Regions from separate parts of the Bradyrhizobium sp. Unk1 genome, predicted to be linked through region 3. Evidence: predicted binding sites of a transcription regulator. Region 3 holds the regulator's gene; each other region holds the start of a gene.
What was found. The regulator LexA, encoded in region 3, represses DNA repair genes until DNA is damaged. The targets are predictions, from matches to a motif close to TGTTCNNNNTGTGTTCNG.
Positions count from the first base shown of each region.

Region 1: the regulator LexA is predicted to act here: its motif matches at 5,743-5,760, upstream of uvrA (excinuclease ABC subunit UvrA).
Region 2: the regulator LexA is predicted to act here: its motif matches at 4,672-4,689, upstream of AC5ZFO_RS26870 (PA0069 family radical SAM protein).

Region 1 covers NZ_JCAMOP010000015.1:89,520-97,258, forward strand. Annotated here, with positions in the region: gene AC5ZFO_RS20635 (single-stranded DNA-binding protein) at 88-588, opposite strand; gene AC5ZFO_RS20640 (outer membrane protein) at 1,037-1,798, shown strand; gene AC5ZFO_RS20645 (outer membrane protein) at 2,033-2,722, shown strand; gene AC5ZFO_RS20650 (outer membrane protein) at 2,947-3,693, shown strand; gene AC5ZFO_RS20655 (outer membrane protein) at 3,884-4,648, shown strand; gene AC5ZFO_RS20660 (outer membrane protein) at 4,794-5,552, shown strand; gene uvrA (excinuclease ABC subunit UvrA) at 5,857-7,739, shown strand, end outside.
Region 2 covers NZ_JCAMOP010000022.1:83,706-91,444, forward strand. Annotated here, with positions in the region: gene AC5ZFO_RS26850 (RMD1 family protein) at 1-189, shown strand, start outside; gene AC5ZFO_RS26855 (hypothetical protein) at 371-754, shown strand; gene AC5ZFO_RS26860 (acetate/propionate family kinase) at 933-2,108, opposite strand; gene AC5ZFO_RS26865 (phosphoketolase family protein) at 2,113-4,500, opposite strand; gene AC5ZFO_RS26870 (PA0069 family radical SAM protein) at 4,711-5,874, shown strand; gene AC5ZFO_RS26875 (VOC family protein) at 5,899-6,354, shown strand; gene rnhB (ribonuclease HII) at 6,431-7,303, shown strand; gene AC5ZFO_RS26885 (glycosyltransferase family 39 protein) at 7,403-7,739, shown strand, end outside.
Region 3 covers NZ_JCAMOP010000007.1:220,983-228,721, reverse strand. Annotated here, with positions in the region: gene AC5ZFO_RS11685 (molybdopterin molybdotransferase MoeA) at 150-1,361, shown strand; gene lexA (transcriptional repressor LexA) at 1,538-2,239, shown strand; gene AC5ZFO_RS11675 (hypothetical protein) at 2,885-3,319, shown strand; gene AC5ZFO_RS11670 (GAF domain-containing protein) at 3,544-4,485, shown strand; gene AC5ZFO_RS11665 (ComEC/Rec2 family competence protein) at 4,495-6,807, opposite strand; gene AC5ZFO_RS11660 (DUF2171 domain-containing protein) at 6,903-7,136, opposite strand; gene AC5ZFO_RS11655 (YybH family protein) at 7,225-7,611, opposite strand; gene AC5ZFO_RS11650 (glutamine--tRNA ligase/YqeY domain fusion protein) at 7,625-7,739, opposite strand, start outside.

The sequences.
Region 1 (7,739 bases), on a different contig from region 3:
ACAAAAAGAACAAAGCGGAATCGGCATTAAGTCCTTGCACGACCTGCCGATTCCATATCTTTGTTTACATTTCGGAAAAACACAACTCTAGAACGGAATGTCGTCGTCCATGTCGCTGTTGCGGCCACCGCCGCCGCCGGCGGCCACAGCGCGGCGCGGTGCGCTGCTGACGGGACCGGAGGAGCCGAAATCGCCGCCCGGCTCGTCGCCGAAGCTGCCGCCTCCACCGCCGCCGCCGCGGCCGTCGAGCATCGTCAGGGTCGAGTTGAAGCCCTGGAGCACGACCTCGGTGGAGTACTTCTCGGCGCCGCTCTGGTCGGTCCATTTGCGGGTCTGGAGCGCACCCTCGATGTAAACCTTCGCGCCCTTCTTCAGGTACTGCTCGGCGACCTTGCAGAGCCCTTCATTGAAGATCACGACGCGATGCCACTCGGTCTTTTCCTTGCGCTCGCCGCTGTTCTTGTCGCGCCAGGTCTCCGAGGTGGCGATGCTCAAATTCGCGATCGGCCGCCCGTCCTGGGTGCGGCGGATTTCGGGATCCTTGCCGAGATTTCCAACCAGAATGACCTTGTTGACGCTTCCCGCCATCGCCGCTCTCCACTCCGAATGCCACTGAATTTTAGAAGGCCCGGGACGCGCCCGCGTCCTCTGCAACCTGTTGACGCGACCCTATACGCTTGCGCGGACGGATCGGCCCGTCACCCCTCCACTTATCCCCATATATAGCACCCCTGGCGGGTTCGTTCCAGATTTGTTCTTATGACACCCCTCACGTTGTTGCGTTGGCAAGACGACACCGCGCCGCACAAAGACGGCCTGCGCCAAATGGAATTTCCCCGAATTCCTGAGGACGGCGAAACAGCTTAACATTCATCAAGTTAGAAGCAGTTCAAATGCCGCCCGACTGTTGCATTCCGGAGACGGACTCCGCCTCCCGCCTAAGCTACGCTTGGCTCGGAATTAGATTCTTATGAGCGTCGCGCCTGATCAACCGCTTCGGGGACTTCGAAAGCGGATCGAAACTGGGGAGACTGCAATGAATAAGATTTTGATTGGTACTATTGGTGTAATCGCGTTGGGGCTGTCGGCTCCCGCAAGCGCGGCAGATCTCGCTGCCTACACCAAGGCCCCGGCACCGATGATCGCGACCATCTACGACTGGAGCGGCTTCTACATCGGCATCAACGGCGGCGGCGGCACCAGCCATAAGTGCTGGGACGCAGATTTCGGCGGCGGCGTTTTCTTTGGCGAAGGCTGCCACAACGCGACCGGCGGCACGGTCGGTGGCCAGGTCGGCTACCGCTGGCAGTCAGCCAACTGGGTGTTCGGCTTCGAAGGCCAGGGCAACTGGGCCGATTTCTCGGGTGACAACATCAGTGCGATCACCGGCCTGCGCGATCGTTCGAAGATCAACGCCTTCGGCCTGATCACCGGTCAGGTCGGCTACGCCTGGAACAACGTCCTGCTCTACGTGAAGGGCGGCGGCGCCGTCGTCAGCGATCGCTACCGCAGCTTCGACCTCGCCAGCGGCCTCGAAGTCGACCGGGCCAACGAGACCCGTTGGGGCGGCACCGTGGGTGTGGGCGTCGAGTTCGGATTCGCGCCGAACTGGACCGTGGGCTTCGAGTACGACCACATCTTCATGGGCAGCCGCACCGTCGGCTTCACCGGATCCGGCAATTTCGGGATCGCCCCGCTCGGCGTTTCCACACGCTCCGATCGCATCAGCCAGGACGTCGATATCGGCCTCGTCCGCGTGAACTATCGCTGGGGCGGCCCGCTGATCGCAAGATACTGATATCTCTCTGAGATCGCTTGGAAATCAAAGGCCGGCCTCGCGCCGGCCTTTTTGCGTGGGCAACGGGAATTATAGGTCAGTCACCGCTACGTTTTGCGACTATTGTGGCTTTTGGGAGACACAACTTGCGGCTTTGCTGGTGTAAGCACGACATCAGTTGGACCACGGCGTCCGATGTCCTTCCGAACGCACGGAAGGCAAAAACAGAAACCGGGACTGGGATTAGGTTTGAAAATGAAGAAGGTTTTGTTGGCTTCGGCCTGTTTGTTCGCTCTCGCTGCTCCGGCTTCGGCCGCTGATCTCGCGGCGCGCCCCTACACCAAGGCTCCGGTGGCGGTGGCCTCGGTCTACAACTGGACCGGCTTCTACCTCGGTATCGTCGGTGGCGGCGCCTGGGAAAACGGTTCCGGCGACCCGAAGATGAAGGGTGGCTTCGTCGGCGGCACCGCCGGCTACAACTGGCAGACCGGCAACGTCGTGTTCGGCGTCGAGGCTGATGGTTCCTGGGCTGACGTCAGCGCTTCGGCGACCGGCGCCACTGTCGTTCCCGGATTCGGCGTTGTGACCGCAACGGCGAGCTCGAAGACCGATGCCATGGGCACCGTGCGCGGCCGTATCGGCTACGCCGTCAATCAGGTCCTGTTCTACGGCACCGGCGGCTACGCCTGGATCGACAACAAGATCACCCTCTCCGCTCTCGGCTTGACCGCGTCGGACAGCAAGTGGCACTCCGGCTGGACCGTCGGTGCGGGCGTCGAAGCGTTCTTCGCTCCGCAGTGGTCGGTCAAGGGCGAGTACCTCTATCGCAGCCTCGGCGGCGAGACCTACTTCTCGGGCGCCCTGCCCACCGGCACGCTCAACTTCCACACCGTGCAGGTCGGCGTGAACTATCACTTCGGGGCCCCGGTGGTCGCGAAGTACTGAGCTTCGCCTCCAACGCCATCGCGTTACGAAAGGCCGGCCTTGCGCCGGCCTTTTTGTTTTCGCGCGTCCAGATCCAGGCCCACCGATTCACAACGTTTTCGGGGAGAGCTGTGGCATCCCAGTGACACAACCTTCGGCTTCAATGGTGTAGAGCAATGACATCGGTTGGGTCATTGGGGCGGCTATTTTTCGCCGACAAAGAGAAACGAAACTGGGGAATTGAAATGAAGAAGGTTTTGCTGGCCTCGGCCAGTCTGTTCGCACTCAGCGCGTTGGCTCCCGCCTCGGCGGCCGATTTGGCGGCCCGCCCCTACACCAAGGCGCCCATTGCTGTGGCCTCGATCTACAACTGGTCCGGCTTCTACCTCGGCATCAACGGCGGCGGCGCTTCGAGCCGCAACTGCTGGGATGTCAACAACATCTTCGGCGTTGCGGGTCCGGACACGGCTGAAGGCTGTCACAATGCGACAGGCGGCGTCGTCGGTGGCCAGGTCGGTTATCGCTGGCAGTCGGCCAACTGGGTGTTCGGCCTTGAAGCCCAGGGCGACTGGGCCAATCTGAAGGGCTCGAATACGAGCGTGGCGCTTGCTCCGCTGGTCAACGAGACCAAGATCGACGCGATTGGCCTGTTCACCGGCCAGGTCGGCTATGCCTGGAACAATGTGCTCTGGTACGTGAAGGGTGGCGCGGCGGTCACGCATGCCAAGTACAACGGCACGGCGTTCGGCTTGGTCCTCGACAGCGCAAGCGAGACGCGCTGGGGCGGCGCGGTCGGCACCGGCCTCGAATTCGGCTTCGCGCCGAACTGGTCCGTTGCGATCGAATACGACCATCTGTTCATGGGCAAGCGCAACAACTCGTTCACGATTCTCGGCATCAACGACCGCATCGACCGTATCAAGCAGGACGTCGACATGGGCACCGTTCGCCTGAACTACACCTTCGGCGGCCCGGTCGTGGCGAAGTACTAAGCATCGTCTCCAACGCCATCGCGTTACGAAAGGCCGGCCTTGCGCCGGCCTTTTTGTTTTCGCGCGTACGGCGCGAGCGCTTGCGGACAAGTTCCATTTTTCGGCGCGCTGTGACCCTCCGGTGACAGACTGTCGCACCTCAAAGGTTGTATCGAAGATCGCAACAACTTTGGCCTTGGGGGGGTCCGTCTTGAACAAGTTTATGCTTGCCGCTGCCGGCATAGTCGCGATGACCACGTCCGTTTCGGCGGCCGATCTGGCGGCGAGGCCCTACACCAAAGCTCCTGCCCCGATGATCGGCGCGGTCTACGATTGGAGCGGCTTCTACATCGGCGCCAACGGTGGTGGCGGCTGGAGCCATAATTGCTGGGACATCGTCACCAACATCCTCGGTGCACCGGTCACTCCCCCCGCATCGGAGGGCTGCCACACCGCGACCGGCGGCGTGGCCGGCGGCCAGGCCGGCTTTCGCTGGCAAAGCGCGTCGTGGGTGTTCGGCGTGGAAGGCCAGGGCGACTGGGCTCACCTTAGCGGCTCCAATGGACCGAGCCTGGCTGCCGGCGGCGTCGGCTCAGACCGCTCGAAGATCAACGCCTTCGGCCTCGTGACCGGCCAGGTCGGCTACGCCTGGAGCAATGTGCTGTTCTACGCGAAGGGTGGTGCGATGGTTGTGAGCGACAAATACGAGGGCTTCACCACCGCCACCGGCTTCGTGTTCGACAGGGCGAATGAAACGCGCTGGGGCGGAGCGGTTGGTGCTGGCCTCGATTTCGGCGTAACGCCCAACATCGTGGTCGGCGTCGATTATGTGCACGGCTTCATGGGATCGCGCGACAACCGATTTACGTTCAACAACGGCACGTTCTCGCGCGCCGATCGGATCCGCCAGGACGTTGACATCGCAACGGCCCGCGTCAGTTACAGGTTCGCCGGCCCCCTCATCGCCAAATACTGATCTTCGTCTCCAACGCCATCGCGTCACGAAAGGCCGGCCTTGCGCCGGCCTTTTTGTTTTCGCGCGAGGGTGCACCCAACCGTCTTGGAGTCGTGAGGCGCGCGCACGGCGCCCGCGAATGGCTTTGGCGAGTTGGGGACGTGACATGAAGACGTGGATGCTGGCTGCGGTCAGCCTGTTCGCACTCGGCGCGGTCGCGCCGGCTACCGCCGCCGATCTACCGATTTACAAGGCGCCGGCGGCCGCCGTTCCCGTTTATGACTGGAGCGGCATCTATGCCGGCATCAATGGCGGCGGCGGCTTGGCCCATGCCTGCTGGGGCGTGACTCGCGCGCTCGGCATCGCTGTCGATCCGGCCGTTGGCGAAGGCTGTCACAATGCGGGCGGTGGCACGGTCGGCGGACAGCTCGGCTATCGCTGGCAGAAATCGCGCTGGGTGTTCGGCATCGAGGGCCAGGGCAACTGGGCCGACTTCAAGGGCAGCAATGTCAGCGTGGCGTTGGCGCCGATCACGAACCAGACCAAGATCGACAGCTTCGGTCTGTTCACCGGCCAGCTCGGCTACGCTGTGAACAATCTGCTGCTCTACGGCAAGGCCGGCGCAGCCGTGGCCCACGACAAATACGACACCTTCTTTCCGGGCGCGCCAGCGGCGGCGACGTTCAACAGCGTCAACCAGACCCGCTGGGGCTACACGATCGGCATCGGCGTTGAATGGGGCTTTGCCGAGAACTGGTCGGTCGGCGGCGAGTACAATCACGTGTTCCTCGGCCATCACAGCGCTGACTTCGCAACTCTCGTCGGCGGCTTCGCCCCGCGCACCGACCGGATCGGCCAGGATATCGACATGGGCCTGATCCGCATCAATTACCGCTGGGGCGGCCCGGTCGTCGCCAAATACTGAGACAAAGCTTCCCTCAGGAACCTCCAAGTCCTGATCCTGTGCGGATTGCCCCAAATCCGCATTCAAACGCGAACGAAGGGCTGGCCTCGCGCCGGCCCTTCGCATGCTCCGGGCGCCCTGCTCCTGCCAGATGCCGCCAGCGCGCCAACAATCCGTTGACGATTCGCACACGCCACTGGAAATCCGTCCCCGTTCTTCCTACGTTCGCTGGCATACCCATCGGCGCCGATCCCGGTTCCGGGCGACGCGCGCCTTTTTTGTTGGCGCGATCGCGCACCTTTGGGATTCCTTGAGGGCAACTCGGATGGATGAAGTGATCAAGGCGAAGCGCCAACAGCAGAACGCGGGATCCAGCCTGCGCGCAATTACGATCCGTGGCGCGCGCGAGCACAACCTCAAGAATGTCGACGTCGAGATTCCCCGCGACAAGCTGGTGGTGTTCACCGGGCTGTCAGGCTCCGGCAAATCCTCGCTCGCCTTCGACACCATCTATGCCGAGGGCCAGCGCCGCTACGTCGAATCGCTGTCGGCCTATGCGCGCCAGTTCCTGGAGATGATGCAGAAGCCTGATGTCGACCAGATCGACGGCCTGTCGCCGGCGATCTCGATCGAGCAGAAGACGACCTCGAAGAACCCGCGCTCGACCGTCGGCACCGTCACCGAGATCTACGACTACATGCGCCTGCTCTGGGCGCGCGTCGGCGTGCCCTATTCGCCCGCCACGGGTCTGCCGATCGAGAGCCAGACCGTCTCGCAGATGGTCGACCGCGTGCTGGCGCTGCCCGAGGGCACCCGCCTCTATCTGCTCGCCCCCGTCGTGCGCGGCCGCAAGGGCGAGTACCGCAAGGAGCTCGCCGAATGGCTCAAGAAGGGCTTTCAGCGCGTCAAGATCGACGGCACCTTCCATGAGCTCGCGGAAGCGCCGACGCTCGACAAGAAATTTCCGCACGACATCGACGTCGTGGTCGACCGCATCGTGGTGCGCGCCGACATCGGCCAGCGCCTCGCCGAAAGCTTTGAGACCGCGCTGAAGCTCGCGGAGGGCCTCGCCGTCGTCGAGTTCGCCGATGCGCCTGCAGCGGCGGCGCCCGTCGAGGAGAAGAAGAAGACCGCAAAAATTCACGACAAGAGCGGGCCTGAGCGCATCCTGTTCTCGGAAAAATTCGCTTGCCCCGTCTCCGGCTTCACGATTCCGGAGATCGAGCCGCGCCTGTTCTCGTTCAACAATCCCTACGGCGCCTGCCCGGCCTGCGGCGGCCTCGGCGTCGAGCAGCATGTCGACGAGGATCTCGTCATCCCCGACAAGGAGCTCGCCATCGGCAAGGGCGCGATCGCGCCCTGGGCCAAGTCGTCATCGCCCTACTACGTCCAGACGCTGACGGCGCTCGGCAAGCACTACAAGTTCACGCTGACCACCAAATGGAAGGATCTGCCGAAGAAGACGCAGAATGCGATCCTCCATGGCTCGGGCGAGGATGAAATCAAGTTCTCCTACGAAGACGGCGTCCGCTCCTACGACACCAAGAAGCCGTTCGAGGGCGTCATCACCAACATCAACCGCCGCTATCGCGAGACCGAGAGCGAGTGGGCGCGCGAGGAGCTCGCGAAATATTTCCACGACGTCCCGTGCGAGGGCTGCAAGGGTTTCCGGCTGAAGCCCGAGGCGCTCTGCGTCAAGATCGGCGGCAAGCATATCGGCGAGATCTCGGAGCTGTCGGTCAGGAAGGCCGGCGAATGGTTCGAGACCGTGCCCGAGGCGCTGAACACGCAGCAGAACGAGATCGCCGGCCGCATCCTCAAGGAGATCCGCGAGCGCCTCACCTTCCTGCTCGACGTCGGCCTCAATTACCTCACCCTGTCCCGCTCGTCCGGCACGCTGTCCGGCGGCGAGAGCCAGCGCATCCGCCTCGCCTCGCAGATCGGCTCGGGGCTGACGGGCGTGCTCTACGTGCTGGACGAGCCCTCGATCGGCCTGCACCAGCGCGACAACGCGCGCCTGCTCGACACCCTCAAGCGCCTGCGCGACCTCGGCAACACCGTGATCGTGGTCGAGCATGACGAGGACGCGATCCTGCTTGCCGATTACGTCCTCGACATCGGCCCCGGCGCCGGCATGCATGGCGGCAACATCGTCGCCGAAGGCACGCCCGCCGAGATCATGCGCAACCCGAAATCGCTCACCGGCAA
Region 2 (7,739 bases), on a different contig from region 3:
GACGAGTACGAATTGAAGGAGCGCCTCGACACGCTCGAGCGCAAGCTCACCGCGGTGTCGGAAACCGCCAACGCGCTCACCGACATCATCGATACCCAGCGCTCGCTGCGGCTGGAAATCGCGGTCGTGGTGCTGATCGTGATCGAGGTCGTGATCGGGTGCATCCAGATATTGTCGGGGACGCACTAGCTCAGGCTGCGCGTTGTCGTGCAAGTTGCGTGAAGACGAGCAGTCGTTCACGTAAGTGGAACATTTTGGCTTGATCCAAATCAAGGGCGCCAAGCTCCAGCGCACGAGACTTCGGTCGGACCCGCGGTCAACGCGATGAGCAGGTGTCCGCGGCTTCCTCTCTCGAAGAAGGAGTACGCTAATGTTGCGTCAAGCTCTCATCGCTTCGGCAGCCGCAGCTATGCTGCTGGTCACTTTCACTCCCGATGACGCGTTTGCTCGCGGCGGTCGCGGCGCCGGCGTGCGCGCCGGAGGTTTCCACGGCGGTGCCGTGCGGGCAGGAGGCTACCGCGGGGGCGCGGTCGCGGCTCGTGGATACCGGGGCGGTGCTGTTGCCGTGCGCGGCGGGCGTTACGGCTATCGGGGCGCTTATGCAGGGTATCGTGGATACCGCTATGGCGTCGGTGCGGCGGCGGTGGGGGCCGCGGCGGTCGGCGCAGCTGCGACGGGGGCCTACTATCGCAGCGGCTGCGGCTATGACGCTTACGGAAACTATGTTTGCCCAGGCGGGTACTCTCCGTACTGAGCGGAGCGACGTAGTTGACCCATGGTGCTCGAAGCGATGGCGAAATCATTTGCTTTGCGCACCATGATCATTTCGGCAGCGGCGCGCAGCGCTGCGACAAGTCATGGCCCGACAAGTCATGGCCCGCTGAAATTCTCCCATGGGGGAGAAGGGAAAGATGCAGCGGTCGACCGGGCTTTCATTTCGCTCGCAGTACAGCCGCGCAGTGCCGAGCGATTGTCAGCTCCTCATTCGTCGGAATGACGAACACATTGACGGCGCTACCACTGCCGCTGATCCGCTCGCGTGCCGCGTCATTCACACCCGCGTCAATATGCACGCCGAGCCACCCAAGCCGCTCACCAATCGCGGCGCGGATTTCCTTCGCATGCTCGCCGATGCCGCCGGTGAAGACCAGACAGTCCAGCCCGCCCAGCGTGGTCGCCATCACCGCGACCTGCTGCGCCGCACGGAAGACGAACAGGTCTACCGCTTCCCGCGCCGCAGCCTCGCCGCTTGCCAGAAGCGTGCGCATGTCGGCAGAGATGCCGGAGACGCCGAGCAGGCCCGACTCGTGATAGAGCAGGTGCTGGACATCCTCGACCGACATCCTCTCGTGCTGTTGCAGATAGAGCAGCACGCCGGGATCGATCGTGCCGCAGCGCGTACCCATCACGAGGCCATCGAGCGGCGTCAGTCCCATCGTGGTGTCGACGCTGCGACCATCGCGTAATGCGCACAGGCTGGCGCCATTGCCGAGATGCGCGATGATGGTGCGCTTGGCAACGAGCTCGGGCGCCATTGCGGCGAGGCGGCCTGCGACATATTCGAACGAGAGGCCGTGAAATCCATAACGCCTGATACCGCGCTCTTCATAGCGCCGGGGGAGCGCGAAGCGGCTCGCAGGTGGCGCAATGGTGTGATGGAAGGCGGTGTCGAAACAAGCGATCTGCGTCAGGTCGGGCTGTATTGCCCTGATGAAGCGGACAGGTTCAAGGCAGCGGGGCTGGTGCAGTGGCGCCAGTGATCTCAGTGCTTCCAGCTTTGCGTAGACGTCGTCAGTCAGCTGGACCGGACCCGAATAATCCGGCCCGCCATGAACGATGCGGTGACCTACTGCCCGCGGGTCGCCAAAGCGATCTTTGATAAAGCCGAGCACGTCGGCGAACAGATGGCCGCTGTCCGCGTCGGACGATTCCCTTCGCGTCTCGAACAGGTCCTCGCCAGCGGGGCTCTTCACCACGAGTCGAGGCTTGGCTTCCTGCTCGTCGAGCTGGCCCTTGCAGAGCAGGACAGGTTCGTCCGCCGAGATATCAAACAGGCCGAACTTGATGCTCGACGAGCCCGAGTTGAGGACGAGGACCGACGCCGTCATGACGTCAACCCGTCTTGCCCGGCCAGACCCAATCGCGGATCTCAGGCATGTCCTCGCCGTGTTCGCGCACATAGTGCGAATGTTCGATCAGCTTGTCGCGGAACTGCTGTTGCACCTGCGCGGCCCTGGTCGCCAGACCCGGCACGCGCGCGATCGCCTCGATCGCGAGGTGATAGCGGTCGAGCCCATTGAGCACGACCATGTCGAACGGCGTCGTCGTGGTGCCTTCCTCGGCAAAGCCGCGCACATGCATGCCGGCATGGTTGGTGCGGTTATAGGTGAGGCGGTGGATGAGATAGGGATAGCCGTGATAGGCGAAGACCACCGGCTTGTCTGACGTGAACAGGCTGTCGAAGTCACGGTCGGACAGACCGTGCGGGTGCTGGTCTTTCGGCTGCAGCGTCATGAGGTCGACGACGTTGACGACGCGGATCTTCAGATCGGGCAGCGCCTTGCGCAGCAGGTCGACCGCGGCGAGCGTCTCCAATGTCGGGACGTCACCGGCGCAGGCCATCACCACATCAGGTTCGCTGTTCGCGTCCTCGTTGCCGGCCCAGGTCCAGATGCCGATGCCGGCATCGCAATGCGTGGCCGCGTCCTGCATCGATAGCCATTGCGGCGCCGGCTGCTTCCCGGCGACGATCACGTTGATGCGGTCATAGGTGCGCAGGCAGTGATCGGCGATCCACAGCAACGTGTTGGCGTCGGGCGGGAAGTAGATGCGGACGATGTCGGCCTTCTTGTTGGCGACGAGATCGACGAAGCCGGGATCCTGATGGCTGAAGCCGTTATGGTCCTGCCGCCAGACATGCGAGGTCAGGAGATAGTTCAGCGAGGCGATCGGCCGCCGCCAGGGCAGATGTCGCGTCACCTTCAGCCATTTGGCGTGCTGGTTGAACATGGAATCGACAATGTGGATGAAGGCCTCGTAGCAGGAGAACAAGCCGTGCCGTCCCGTGAGCAGATAGCCCTCGAGCCAGCCCTGGCAGAGATGCTCGCTCAAAACCTCCATCACGCGGCCGTTCTGGGCGAGATGCACGTCGTAAGGCTCCGTCGGCTCCATCCAGACCCGTTCGGTCGCCTCGAACACGGCGTCGAGCCGGTTCGACGCGGTCTCGTCCGGGCCCATGATGCGGAAGTTGCGTGCCTCGGCGTTGAGGCGGATGACGTCGCGCAAAAACTTGCCGAGCTCACGCGTCGCTTCGCCCGTCACACCGCCCGGCTGCGGCACCTCCACGGCAAAGCTGCGGAAGTCCGGCAGCTTCAGCTCCTTCTTCAGCAGGCCGCCATTGGCGTGCGGATTGGCGCCCATGCGGCGGATGCCCTCGGGTGCGAGCGCCTGAAGCTCGGGAATGAGCGCGCCGCTGCCGTCGAACAGCTTCTCGGGCTCGTAGCTGCGCATCCAATCTTCGAGGATTTTCAAGTGCGCCGGGTTCTCGCGACAGCCCGCAACGGGAACCTGATGCGCGCGCCAAAAGCCCTCGACCTTCTTGCCGTCGACCTCCTTCGGGCCGGTCCAGCCCTTCGGGCTGCGCAGCACGATCATCGGCCAACGCGGCCGTTCGACGCTTTTACGGCCGTCGCGGGCATGCTGCTGGATCGAGCGGATGCTGGCGAGCGCGACGTCGAGCGCGTCCGCCATGGCCTGGTGCATCAATTTGGGATCGTCGCCCTCGACGAACAGCGGCTCGTGGCCGAACCCGCGGAACAGGTCGCGGATCTCCGCGTCGCGCATCCGTCCGAGCACGGTCGGGTTCGCGATCTTGTAGCCGTTGAGATGCAGGATAGGCAGCACCGCGCCGTCATTGGCGGGATTGAGGAACTTGTTCGAGTGCCAGGACGCCGCGAGCGGGCCGGTTTCGGCCTCGCCATCGCCGACCACGCAGGCAACGATCAGGTCGGGATTGTCGAATGCGGCGCCATAGGCGTGCACCAGCGCGTAGCCGAGCTCGCCGCCTTCATGGATCGAGCCCGGCGTTTCCGGCGCCGCGTGGCTCGGAATGCCGCCGGGGAAGGAGAACTGCCTGAAAAGTTTTCGCAATCCGTCCGTATCGCGCGCGACGTCGGGATAGATCTCGCTGTAGCTGCCTTCGAGATAGGTGTTGGCCACCATGCCCGGGCCGCCATGGCCGGGACCGCAGATATAGAGCACGCCGACATCGAGCGCGCGGATGACGCGGTTGAGATGGGCGTAAATGAAGTTCAACCCGGGCGTCGTGCCCCAATGACCGAGCAAGCGCGGCTTGATGTGCTCCGGCCGCAACGGCTCGCGCAGCAGCGGATTGTCGAGCAGATAGATCTGCCCGACGGAGAGGTAGTTCGCGGCGCGCCAATAGCGATCGAGCAGATCGAGCTCGCTGCTCCCTGAGGCCGATTGTCGTTGATTTGTCATGTTCCTGCCGACTTTCACCCAGCGATCGTCACCAACTTTGTTCCGGTGCGATTGATCCCTGTCCGGCATCGAACAGGATCGCCGCGACGGGTGTGTTGCGTGAGGTCAAAGGACCGCGCCCGAAATTTGGGCGGCTACCGTGCATGGGGCTGTTTTTCAGTTTTTTGTTTGTGTTCTTGATTTGTTCCTTTGGCGTGCTATCTTGGCTTCATGAGTCCAGCATCCTCTCATGCTCTCAAGCACCCGCCGGTCACGGCGCCCTCCGAGCCGGCGGGTGCGGACTCTGATTTTCCCGAACTGGCGGTCGCCATCGACAAACAGCGCAGGCGGGGGCGGGGCGCGCAGTCCAACGCCAGCGGCCGCTTCGAGGCTGAGGCCCGCGTCGCCTTCGACGACGGCTGGCAGAGCCTGGAGGAGCTGCCGCCGTTCAAGACCAGCGTGGGCGTCGACACCTCGCGCAAGGTGATCACCCGCAACGAATCCCCCGACATCGGCTTCGACCGCTCGATCAATCCCTATCGCGGTTGTGAGCACGGCTGTGTCTATTGCTTCGCGCGGCCGACGCACGCCTATCTCGGCCTGTCGCCGGGGCTCGACTTCGAGTCAAAGCTGTTTGCCAAGCCCGATGCACCGGCGCTGCTCGAGAAGGAGCTGGCCGCGACCGGCTACGAGCCGCGGATGATCGCGATCGGGACCAACACCGATCCGTATCAGCCGATCGAGCGCGAGCGTAAGATCATGCGCGGCATTCTCGAAGTGCTGGAGCGCGCCGGCCATCCCGTCGGCATCGTCACCAAGTCGGCGCTGGTCGTGCGCGACATCGACATTCTCGCGCGGATGGCCAAGCGCAACCTCGCCAAGGTCGCGATCTCGGTCACCTCGCTCGATCCAAAGCTCGCGCGCACCATGGAGCCGCGCGCGGCGACGCCGCCGAAGCGGCTGGAGGCGCTGAAGCAGCTCTCGGAGGCCGGCATTCCGACCACCGTGATGGTCGCGCCCGTGATCCCCGCGCTGAACGATTCGGAGATCGAGCGCATCCTCGATGCCGCCGCCCATGCCGGCGTCAAGGAAGCCTCCTACGTTCTGCTGCGGCTGCCGCTGGAGGTTCGCGATCTCTTCCGCGAATGGCTGATGGCCAACTATCCGGACCGCTACCGCCACGTCTTCACCCTGATCCGCGACATGCGCGGCGGCCGCGACTACGACGCGAAATGGGGCGAGCGGATGAAGGGCACCGGGCCGATGGCCTGGACCATCGGCCGCCGCTTCGAGATCGCCTGCGACAGGCTTGGGCTGAACAAGCGGCGCTCCAAGCTGACGACGGATCACTTTGCGAGGCCGAAGCGGAACGGCGATCAGCTCAGCCTGTTCTGATCGAGGAAGTGGAAGAGGCGTAGCATGAGTCAGGAACTTACCGCGCCGGTGCCGCGGCTCACCGTCATCACACTGGGTGTGAGCGACATTCGTGCCAGCATCGCCTTCTATGACGCGCTTGGCTTCTCGCGTCGTTTGAAGGCGACCGGCGAGGCCGTCGCGTTCTACGATACCGGTGGTCCGGTGTTGGCCCTGTTTCACTGGGATAAACTCGCGGCCGACGCCAAGTTACCGGACAATCCGAGGCCTGCGACCTTCCGCGGCATCACGCTCGCCTGGAACTGCGCCACGCGCGACGAGGTCGACGCGGTTCTGGCCTTCGTTGTCGGCAAGGGCGCCGCGCTGCTGAAAGCGGCGCATGAGACCGACTACGGCGGTTATTCCGGCTATTTCGCCGACCCCGACGGCCATCCCTGGGAAGTCGTGGTCGCGCCGGGCATCGAGGTCGGTGAGGACCGGCGGGTGCACCTGGCCGAGTAGGCGGCTGGTCTGAATAACGGGAATTGTCCGGGGTTCCCGGTTGCGCCGGCTGGGCCGCTTGCGCACGATCCCGGCCATGATTCGGGACAAGTCCGCCAGGAAGCCGGCCAAAGACGCGCCAGAGCCAGAGAAGGCCGCGCCGAAGAAGGATGCCGCCAAGAAGGCAGCACCTGCGAAGGCGGCCAAGGGGTCGGCCGTTAAGACCCCGGCCGGCAGGCAGGGCGCCATCATCGCCGTCGCCTCGCCGACCTTCCGCCGCGAGCGCGCGCTGATCAAGCGCGGCGTCTGGCCGGTTGCCGGCTGCGACGAGGCCGGCCGCGGGCCGCTCGCCGGACCCGTGGTCGCGGCCGCCGTGATTCTCGATCCCGACCGCATTCCGCGCGGCATCGACGATTCCAAGCGCCTGACGGCCGAGGAGCGGGAACGACTGTTCGACAAGATCTGCGCCACCGCGCAGGTCTCGGTTGCCGTCGCCTCGCGCTCCCGGATCGACCGCGACAACATCCTGCGTGCCTCGCTGTGGGCGCTGAAGCGCGCCGTGGTGGCGCTGCCCGACACGCCGCGTCATGTGTTTGTCGATGGCCGCGATCGGCTCGACACCGCCTGCGACTGCGAGGCCGTGATCGGCGGCGACGGCATCGTGCTGTCGATCGCCGCAGCCTCGATCATCGCCAAGGTGACGCGCGACCGGCTGATGTGCGCGCTGGCGCAGGACTGCCCCGGCTACGGTTTCGAGCAACACAAGGGCTACGCCGTTCCCGAGCACCTCGACGCGCTCGACCGCCTTGGTCCCACCATCCACCACCGCAGCTTCTTCGCCCCCGTCGCCGCCGCCCGCGCCAAGCACATGCCCTCGACGGTCGAGCCGGTGCGGGACTTGTTTGCGGTGACCGAGGTCGAGGTGCAGGTGGTCGCAAGCGTTGAAATTGATGCGTCAGCGGGCTTGTAGGGCAGACTGTCGTTGCCACAACGCGTGACGCCCTTTATCAAAACAGATGTGAGCGAATAGGGCCGGCTGGACGGGTTGGCTGCATCTTTCGGACGTTGCATGCGGTTTACCTCCCTGGTCATCGAGCTCATTCGCGCCCGGCCGCGGCTGATCGTGTGGATCGTCGTGCTGCTCCAGGCCGCGATGTGGCTGTTCGTGGCGCTGGTGTTTTACCGCAGCCCGCCCGGCACGCTCGCGACCCTGCTGGCCTTCGGGCGCGAGTACCAGGTCGGCACCGATCTGGGCCCGCCGCTCCCGATCTGGCTCGCCGACATCGCCTATCGCGCCGCCGGCGGCCACATGTTCGGCGTCTATGTCCTCGCCCAGCTCTGCGAGGTCGCGACCTTCATCGCGCTCTATCATCTCTCCCGCGCCGTGGTCGGCTCACAGCAGGCGG
Region 3 (7,739 bases):
CAGTCTTGTCATCGACAGAAAGATAGGCCGGGCCGCCGCCGAATGGAAGTGTGGGCTCGCGCGCCTTTGGGGAGCCCCTTTTGCTTCAGGCCCTCCGCTCGGCTAGAACCTTGCCGACCGAGTCCTTCGATTTGTTGCGGGAGTTCGCCGTGGCCCTGATGCCGGTATCCGATGCGCTCGCCGCGGTGCTGGCGGGCGCAGAGCCGCTGCCTGAAGAGATGATCGCGCTCGACGCGGCCTTCCATCGCGTGCTCGCGCGCGATGTCGCCGCGCGGCGCACGCAGCCGCCGCAGGCGATGTCGGCAATGGACGGCTATGCGGTGCGCGCGGTCGATGCGGCGAAGACCGACTCCCAGCTCACCCTGATCGGCGAGGTCGCGGCGGGCCGCCCGTTTGCGGGATCGGTCGGCGCCGGCGAGGCCGTGCGTATCTTCACCGGCGGTGTCGTTCCCGATGGCGCTGATGCGGTCGTGATCCAAGAGGATACGGTCGCGGACGGCAAGCGCATCACCATCAAGGAAGCCGCCGTAACGGGGCGGCACATCCGCCCCGCCGGCGTCGACTTCTCGGAAGGCGACGTGCTGCTGTGCAAGGGTATCAGGCTCACCGAGCGCGACCTCGCGCTCGCCGCCGGCATGAATTACCCGCAATTGCCCGTCCGACGACGCCCGAAGGTCGCGATCCTCGCGACCGGCGACGAGTTGGTGATGCCGGGTACCACGCCCGGTCCCGGCCAAATCGTCTATTCCAACGGCTACGCCCTGCACGCGCTCGCCCGCAGCGAGGGCGCCGATACCGTCGACCTCGGCGTTGCCGCCGACACGCTGGCGGCCACCACGGCCGGCATCGGCCGCGCGCGGGAGAGCGGCGCGGACATCCTGATCACGACCGGCGGCGCGTCGGTCGGAGACCACGATCTGGTCCAGCAGGCGCTGAGGGACGAAGGTATCTCGATGGCGTTCTGGAAGATCGCGATGCGGCCGGGCAAGCCGATGATGAACGGGCGGCTCGGCGCGATGCGCGTGATCGGCCTGCCTGGCAATCCCGTGTCATCCTATGTTTGCGGCTTCCTGTTCATGGTGCCGTTGATTCGCGCGCTTTCGGGCCGTTCGATGATTCATCACCGCCGCGAACGCGCGGTGCTCGGCCGCGATGTCGGCGCCAACGACCAGCGCGAGGATTATCTGCGCGCACGCCTCGAACTGCGCGACGACGGCACGCTCGTCGCCGTTCCGGTCAATCACCAGGATTCCTCGCTGCTTGCGAATCTCGCTGCGGCACAGGCACTTCTCGTGCGCGCGCCATTCGCGCCGAAGGCCGAAGCCGGCACGCCTTGCGAGGTCTTGCGGCTGCCCGTCTGATCGCTTCGTTCGCGTGCGTTCCGCGAACTTTGTCGCGTTCACGGTAAATTAAGCAGTTGCGGAACATGTATCGAACATATAGTGTCCGTTCATGATTTGTTTCGAGCATGTAGCGGCTTACTGCTGAATTCAGCGTCTCGGAATCGAACGACATCAACCGGGGGATTTTGGTCGAGATGTTAACGCGCAAACAATACGAGCTCCTGCGGTTCATCAGCGAGCGGCTGAAGGAAAGCGGCGTGCCGCCCTCCTTCGACGAGATGAAGGACGCGCTCGACCTGCGCTCGAAATCGGGCATCCATCGCCTGATCACCGCGCTCGAGGAGCGCGGCTTCATCCGGCGCCTGCCCAACCGGGCCCGCGCCATCGAGGTGATCAAGCTGCCCGAGCTTCAGGCCGCCGCCGGCAGCCGCCGCGGTTTCACGCCGAGCGTCATCGAAGGCAATCTCGGCAAGGTCCGCACGACTTCCAGCCCGCCGGCGGATGAGGGCGAGCGTCCCGTGGCGGTCCCCGTGATGGGCCGCATCGCGGCCGGCACGCCGATCGAGGCCTTGCAGACCCGCAGCCACACCATCAGCGTACCGCCTGACATGCTCGGTTCAGGCGAACATTACGCGCTCGAAGTGCGTGGTGATTCCATGGTCGAGGCCGGCATTCTCGACGGCGACATGGCGCTGATCCAGCGCAACGAGAGCGCCGACACCGGCGATATCGTGGTGGCGCTGATCGACGACGAGGAAGCAACCCTGAAGCGCTTCCGCCGCCGCGGCGCCTCGATCGCGCTCGAGCCCGCCAACGCAGCCTATGAGGTCCGCATCCTCCCGCCCAACCGGGTGAAGATTCAGGGCAAACTGATCGGGCTCTACCGGAAGTACTGATACCGGACGCGCCGGGATCGGTTATTTGGCGCCCCGCGCGCTTTAGATCGGCATCGCCGATCCGAGATTGGAGCGGACGATTGTCCGCTTCCGCTGGATAGTCTTTCTGGTTTCGCGCAGATTATCCGGCCCCTCCTCTGGCGGTAAATCCTCGGCACGCCGCACGAAGCAGCCCTGCTTCGCGGCCTTCAGGTTCGAGGAGAAGTCATGCGCCGGATCGTTCAGATCCCAGTTGCTGTGGCGCTGATCGCAGCATCAGCGTCGCAAGCCTTGGCGTCGCGAGCCTTGGCGTCGAAAGCCTTGGCGTCGAAAGCCTTGGCCGCACAATCGCGACCCCATGTCCGCAACGACACCGCCGTGAGCGAGCGAGCCCGCAAGGCCCGCAACGCCGTCGAGCAACCGTCGCGGCCGGCCTGGCAATATTCCGGCTGGTCGGCGCCTGCGGGGCGCTGACACGCGCCTGCAGAATGCATAGGGGCGGGCTTTGTTCCTAGTGGATTCGGGAAAGATAATGTGATTGCGGCTTGCTGCGGCGAGCCGTAGATTTGCCTACAACCGGGCAGAACCTTTCACATTTCCACTCTGATAGAGGCCTGCGCCTCGATTGAGAGACGTGGGTCGCTATCCCTGCATGAGGAGCACCCGATGTGTGACTACAGCCTGCATGCCGTCGCGTCGCGTCCCGCCGAAGTCGGCGAGACGGTCGTCACGACAACCTTCCGCGGCACCTCGACGCGCGGCTTTGCCTCCGCAGCCGATCCGACCGTCGCGGTCTGCCTGCTCCCGGGAACGGAGCTCGCTTTCGCCGACAACGTCCGCTACGACAATCGCTGGATCTGGACGCGTACCGTCAATTCGCGCGTCGGCAAGTTCGGCAAGATCGATCCGCACATTCCCGATCGCCATCATGATGCGATCGAATTCCCCGACGGCAAATCCGTGCTGGTGACGCAGCTGGTCGAAGGCCAGCGCGCGACCGTGCTGCAACTACCGGTGACCCAGCCGCTCGGCGAGCGCGAGCACAAGCCGCAGATCATCACCGACAGCCGGCCGACCATCACCCGCCTGCCGATCGGCTGACATAGCCATTCCCGGCCGGCAGGTCGGGCCAGGATTGAAAATCGCCATCGCCGGCCGAGGCCGGCGAGATGGTGTCGTTCGTGTCCCGCGAAACTCCCTCGGGCGGACCAAGCCGTTGCGCCTCCCACCGCACGAAGTTTGCGCTGTCCTGCCTGAATTTTGAACGTCCGTTCCGCAGCCAAATGGCCGATGCTTGGTGCGGCTTGAGACGGCGGACACGTTCAATGAAGACCTTCATTCGCGTCGTTGAACTCTGGGTGCCTGACCGCACACGCATGCGGCTGGAATTCGGCGGCAGCCTCTACGGCGAAGGGCTGTCCGCGTTCAGGGCCGTGAGCGAAGATCTGCACTTCGGATATGACGAGGGGCTTCCCGGCAAGGCCTGGGCCAGCGGCCACCCCGTGATCCTCACCAGATTCACCGATTCCTATTTCAAGCGGACCGATCAGGCCATCGCCGCCGGGCTGACATGCGGCGTGGCAGTGCCGGTGTTTTCAGGCGAATTCCTGCAAGCCGTCATGGTGCTGTTCTGCGGCGACGACGAGGCCCATGTCGGCGCGATCGAGCTCTGGCACAACGATGCCGAAACCTCCCACGAGATGGCGCTCGTCGACGGCTATTACGGCACCGCCGAAATGTTCGAATTCAACTCCCGCCACACCAGATTTCCGCGTGGCTTCGGCCTGCCCGGCCGCATCTGGAAAGCCGGCCTGCCGCTGGTCATCAAGGACCTGTACGATGCCAGGAGTTTTCTGCGCTGGGAGGACGCCGCCAAGGTCGGAATCAATCTCGGGGTCGGCGTTCCCTATCGGACCGGCACCGATCAGACCTGGGTGCTGACGTTCCTCTCGGCGCAGGCGACCCCGATTGCACGACGCTTCGAGATCTGGGTCCCGGACGAGGCCCGCTCCGCGCTGGTCTTCCGCGCCGGCGATTGCAGCGCGCAGACCGACCTCGCCGCGCTCTATGCGACGAAATCCATCGCCAAAGGCGAAGGCAGCATCGGCGGGGCCTGGGCCACCGGCATGCCCGCGCTCAACGACGATCTCGCACGTGACGGCTCGGCCGCGGCCTCGCAGGCCTGCGCCTCTGGACTGAGCCAGATGGTCGTCCTGCCGGTGATCGGCAACGCCAGGCTCGATGCCGTGCTGGCCTGGTATCTGTAACCCGTCCGCTCAATCCTCGGCCTGCAGGTCGGCTTCCGATGGCGTCGCATCGCGGTTGCGGGAAGCCGCCGCCTGCGGCCCAAGGCTCGCGCCGAAATCCGCCTCGCCGGCAACCGCCGGCGACCACGGACGGTCCGCTCCCCTTGCCTTCGCCGCCTGAACCACAAAGCCGTCGCCGCTTCGCGTCAACGCCAGCGCGCCCTGCCTTGCGAGACGCTGACGGTCGACAACCATCGCCGCGCAATCCGGCGGCGCCGGCCGCGCCGTCACCACCAGCGCGGAGCGGCTGCAATCGTCAGCCAATGAATCGATGCGCAAGGCCAGCGCGACCAGGCGCCCGTCGGCAAGCGGCGTCACGCAGCCGGCCTCGTCGCACGACACGCCGGCGGCCAGTGAGGCACTGCCGGCGTCGCGCGGATCGGCGTCTCCGGCGAGCCATTCCTTCAGAAGAAAACCGTCCTTGCTCGACCTGATCAGATGCAGGTGTCCATCCCTGCCCCGCACCGCGACGCTCTGGCCGTCACCGGCGATCAGGACATCGGGCTGCCGCGCGCACAGTCCCCAGAGGATCGCGGCTAACAGCACCACCGCGCCGGCCCAGCGCAACGGCGTGCGCAACAAGCCCATCACGATGATTCCCAAGCTTGCAGCGATCAGCGGCGCGATGCCGAAGGCCGAGATGCGGCCGACCGCGCCCGGCAAAGCGGCCACCCAGCGCGACACCGCAACCATCCAGTCGATGCCGATCCCCATCAGCCACCAGAACGGACCATCAAGTCCGAACGGCGCTGCAATCAAACCCAACAGGCCCGCGGGCATCACCAGGGCCGAGACCACCGGCATCGCCCCGAGGTTGGCGAGCACGCCGAACGGAGTGACGCGGTGGAAGTGGTAAGCGGCATAGGGCGTGGTCGCGAGCCCCGCGATCAGCGAGGCCAGGAACAGCATCGCGATTTCGCGCCCGCCCCACATCGCAATCCGCGCGGTCGCCGAATGATCGGGCGACGCAAACAGGTTCGGCATGCCGATCTGCACCAGCGCCACCAGTCCGAGCGTCGCGGCGAAGGACATTTGAAAACTCGGATGCACAAGTGCCTCCGGTGCGACCGCGAGCACGATTAACGCGGCCACCGCCAGCGTGCGGAAGGTGATGGCGCGGCGATCGACCATGACCGCGATCAGCACCACCGCGGTCATGAAGAACGATCTTTGCGTCGCGACCTCCGCGCCCGACAGCAGCAGATAGAACGCGGCTGCGACAAGTGCGGCGGCCGCCGACCATTTCTTGATGGCAAAGCCCGCCGCCATTCCGGGGATCAACGCCAGCAGCGCGCGCACCGCGAAGAACACGACGCCGGCGACGACCGCCATGTGATAGCCGGAAATCGAGAGCACATGGCCGAGCCCCGAGATGAACATGGCGTCGTTGACGGGCGTGGTAATCGCATCGCGCCGGCCCGTGAGCAGCGCGGTCGCGATCGCCCGGTTGTCGCCCTCGAGCGTGACGCGGATGCGCGCGTCGATCGCATCGCGCAGACCCTGCATGAAGGCGGCATAACGCAGCCGCAAGCCACCGGCATCCGGCGGCACCGATGCCGCAATCGTGCCCATCACGAAGCCGGAGGCGCCGATGCCCTGGAAGAACATGTCGCGCGAAAAGTCATAGCTGCCGGGCCGCACCGGCGACAACGGCGGCAACAGCCGCGCCTTCAACTGCACGAAGCTGCCGACTTCGGGCGCAGTCCCCTTGCGCACGGAGAGGCGCACGCGCTCGAGCTTGACGTCGCTGCGCTGCGCCTCCATCGCCGTGACGCGCAGCACGAAGCGGTCGGTGCGCTCGCGGATGTCGCGGGTCTCGACGAAGCCCGACAGCGAGACGGAATAGAGCGGCTTTGCCAGCACCGTGTGCGCGATCCGCGCTGTCTTCCAGGTCGCCGTGGCAAGACCGGCCGCGACCGCCGCGATCATGATCGCCGGCGCAAACAACCGGCTCCGCCGCAACTGCACGGCGCCAAGCATGAGTGCGATGGCCGTTGCGGCAACGACCCACAGCACCGGCTCATGATCGGCGGCAAAGTAGAGCGCGATACCGCCGCCGAACGCGACCGGCATCACCCACGGCAACAATCGCCCGGCGCCGGCCTCGGCGCGCGCCCATTCGCGCAGGGTCCCGGCCAGCGACGTCCAGAGGTCGAACCCTGCCGGCACGAGGCCGCCCGCGGATGCAGCTCGGCCGACGGGCCAAGTCCCCGCAATCCAAGTCCCCGCGATCCAAGTCCCCGCGATCCCCTGGGACCGAACTGGCCGGCCCGGCTCCGCCATTCCCTGCACCTTACGATACGCGACAGGCCTGGAGGCTACCGGAACGTGCAGGCAGGCGAATAGCGGTACGGATCAGGAACGGAGCGAAGGTCCCCCTACTTTTCCTCTTCCATCGTCACGGCGACGTCCGCCTTGGCCGAGAGCCGGACCTTGTTGCCCTCGACACCGGCGACGAGGCCCTTGTCGATGAAGTGATGGTGGCCCTTGTGGCTGCCCTCGCCGCTGTCCTTCTTGGTCAGCTTGATGCGGTTGCCCTCGACCTTGTCGACCGTGCCGATGTGGACGCCATCGGCGCCGATGACTTCCATATGCTCTGCGATGTTCTGCATGGTGGGTTCCTTGTTGGACCCACCCCAACGCGCGGGGGCAGCGTTCGTTGCTATCGCCGCAATGACGATGCCGTGGGCGGCAGCAACATCAGATCAACGGCGCACGCGACGAGGCATGGTGATTGACGATCTTCCAGTCGCCGTGCTCGCGGAGGATGACCCAGCTCATCTTGACCGAGAACTCCGCCCTCTCGCCGGCGAGGTCAAACGACACGATCGCGGCCATGTTGATCAGGTCCGGGCTGGCTTGCGCGGCGCGCACCTCGGAAAACGCAGCACTCGGCTGGCGCCAGCGCGGCAGGCCGTTGAAGTAATCGGCGACGCCGTCCCTGCCCCGATAGAGCTTTGGATTGGAGCCGAAGAAGAACGCGTTCTTCGCATAGAGCGACGACAGTGCAGCCGCATCGAGTGTCGCGAAGCCGGCGCACCATTTCGCGATGATGGCGGAAACGATGGCGTCGGCCTCACTGTTCATATGCCCGATCCCCTCAGCCCTTGGCGACTTCCTTCGCGAACGTGTCGCGCAGGCCGATGGTGCGCGAAAACACCGGCTTGCCCGGCGTCGAGTCCTTGTCGCGCACGAAATAGCCCTGACGCTCGAAC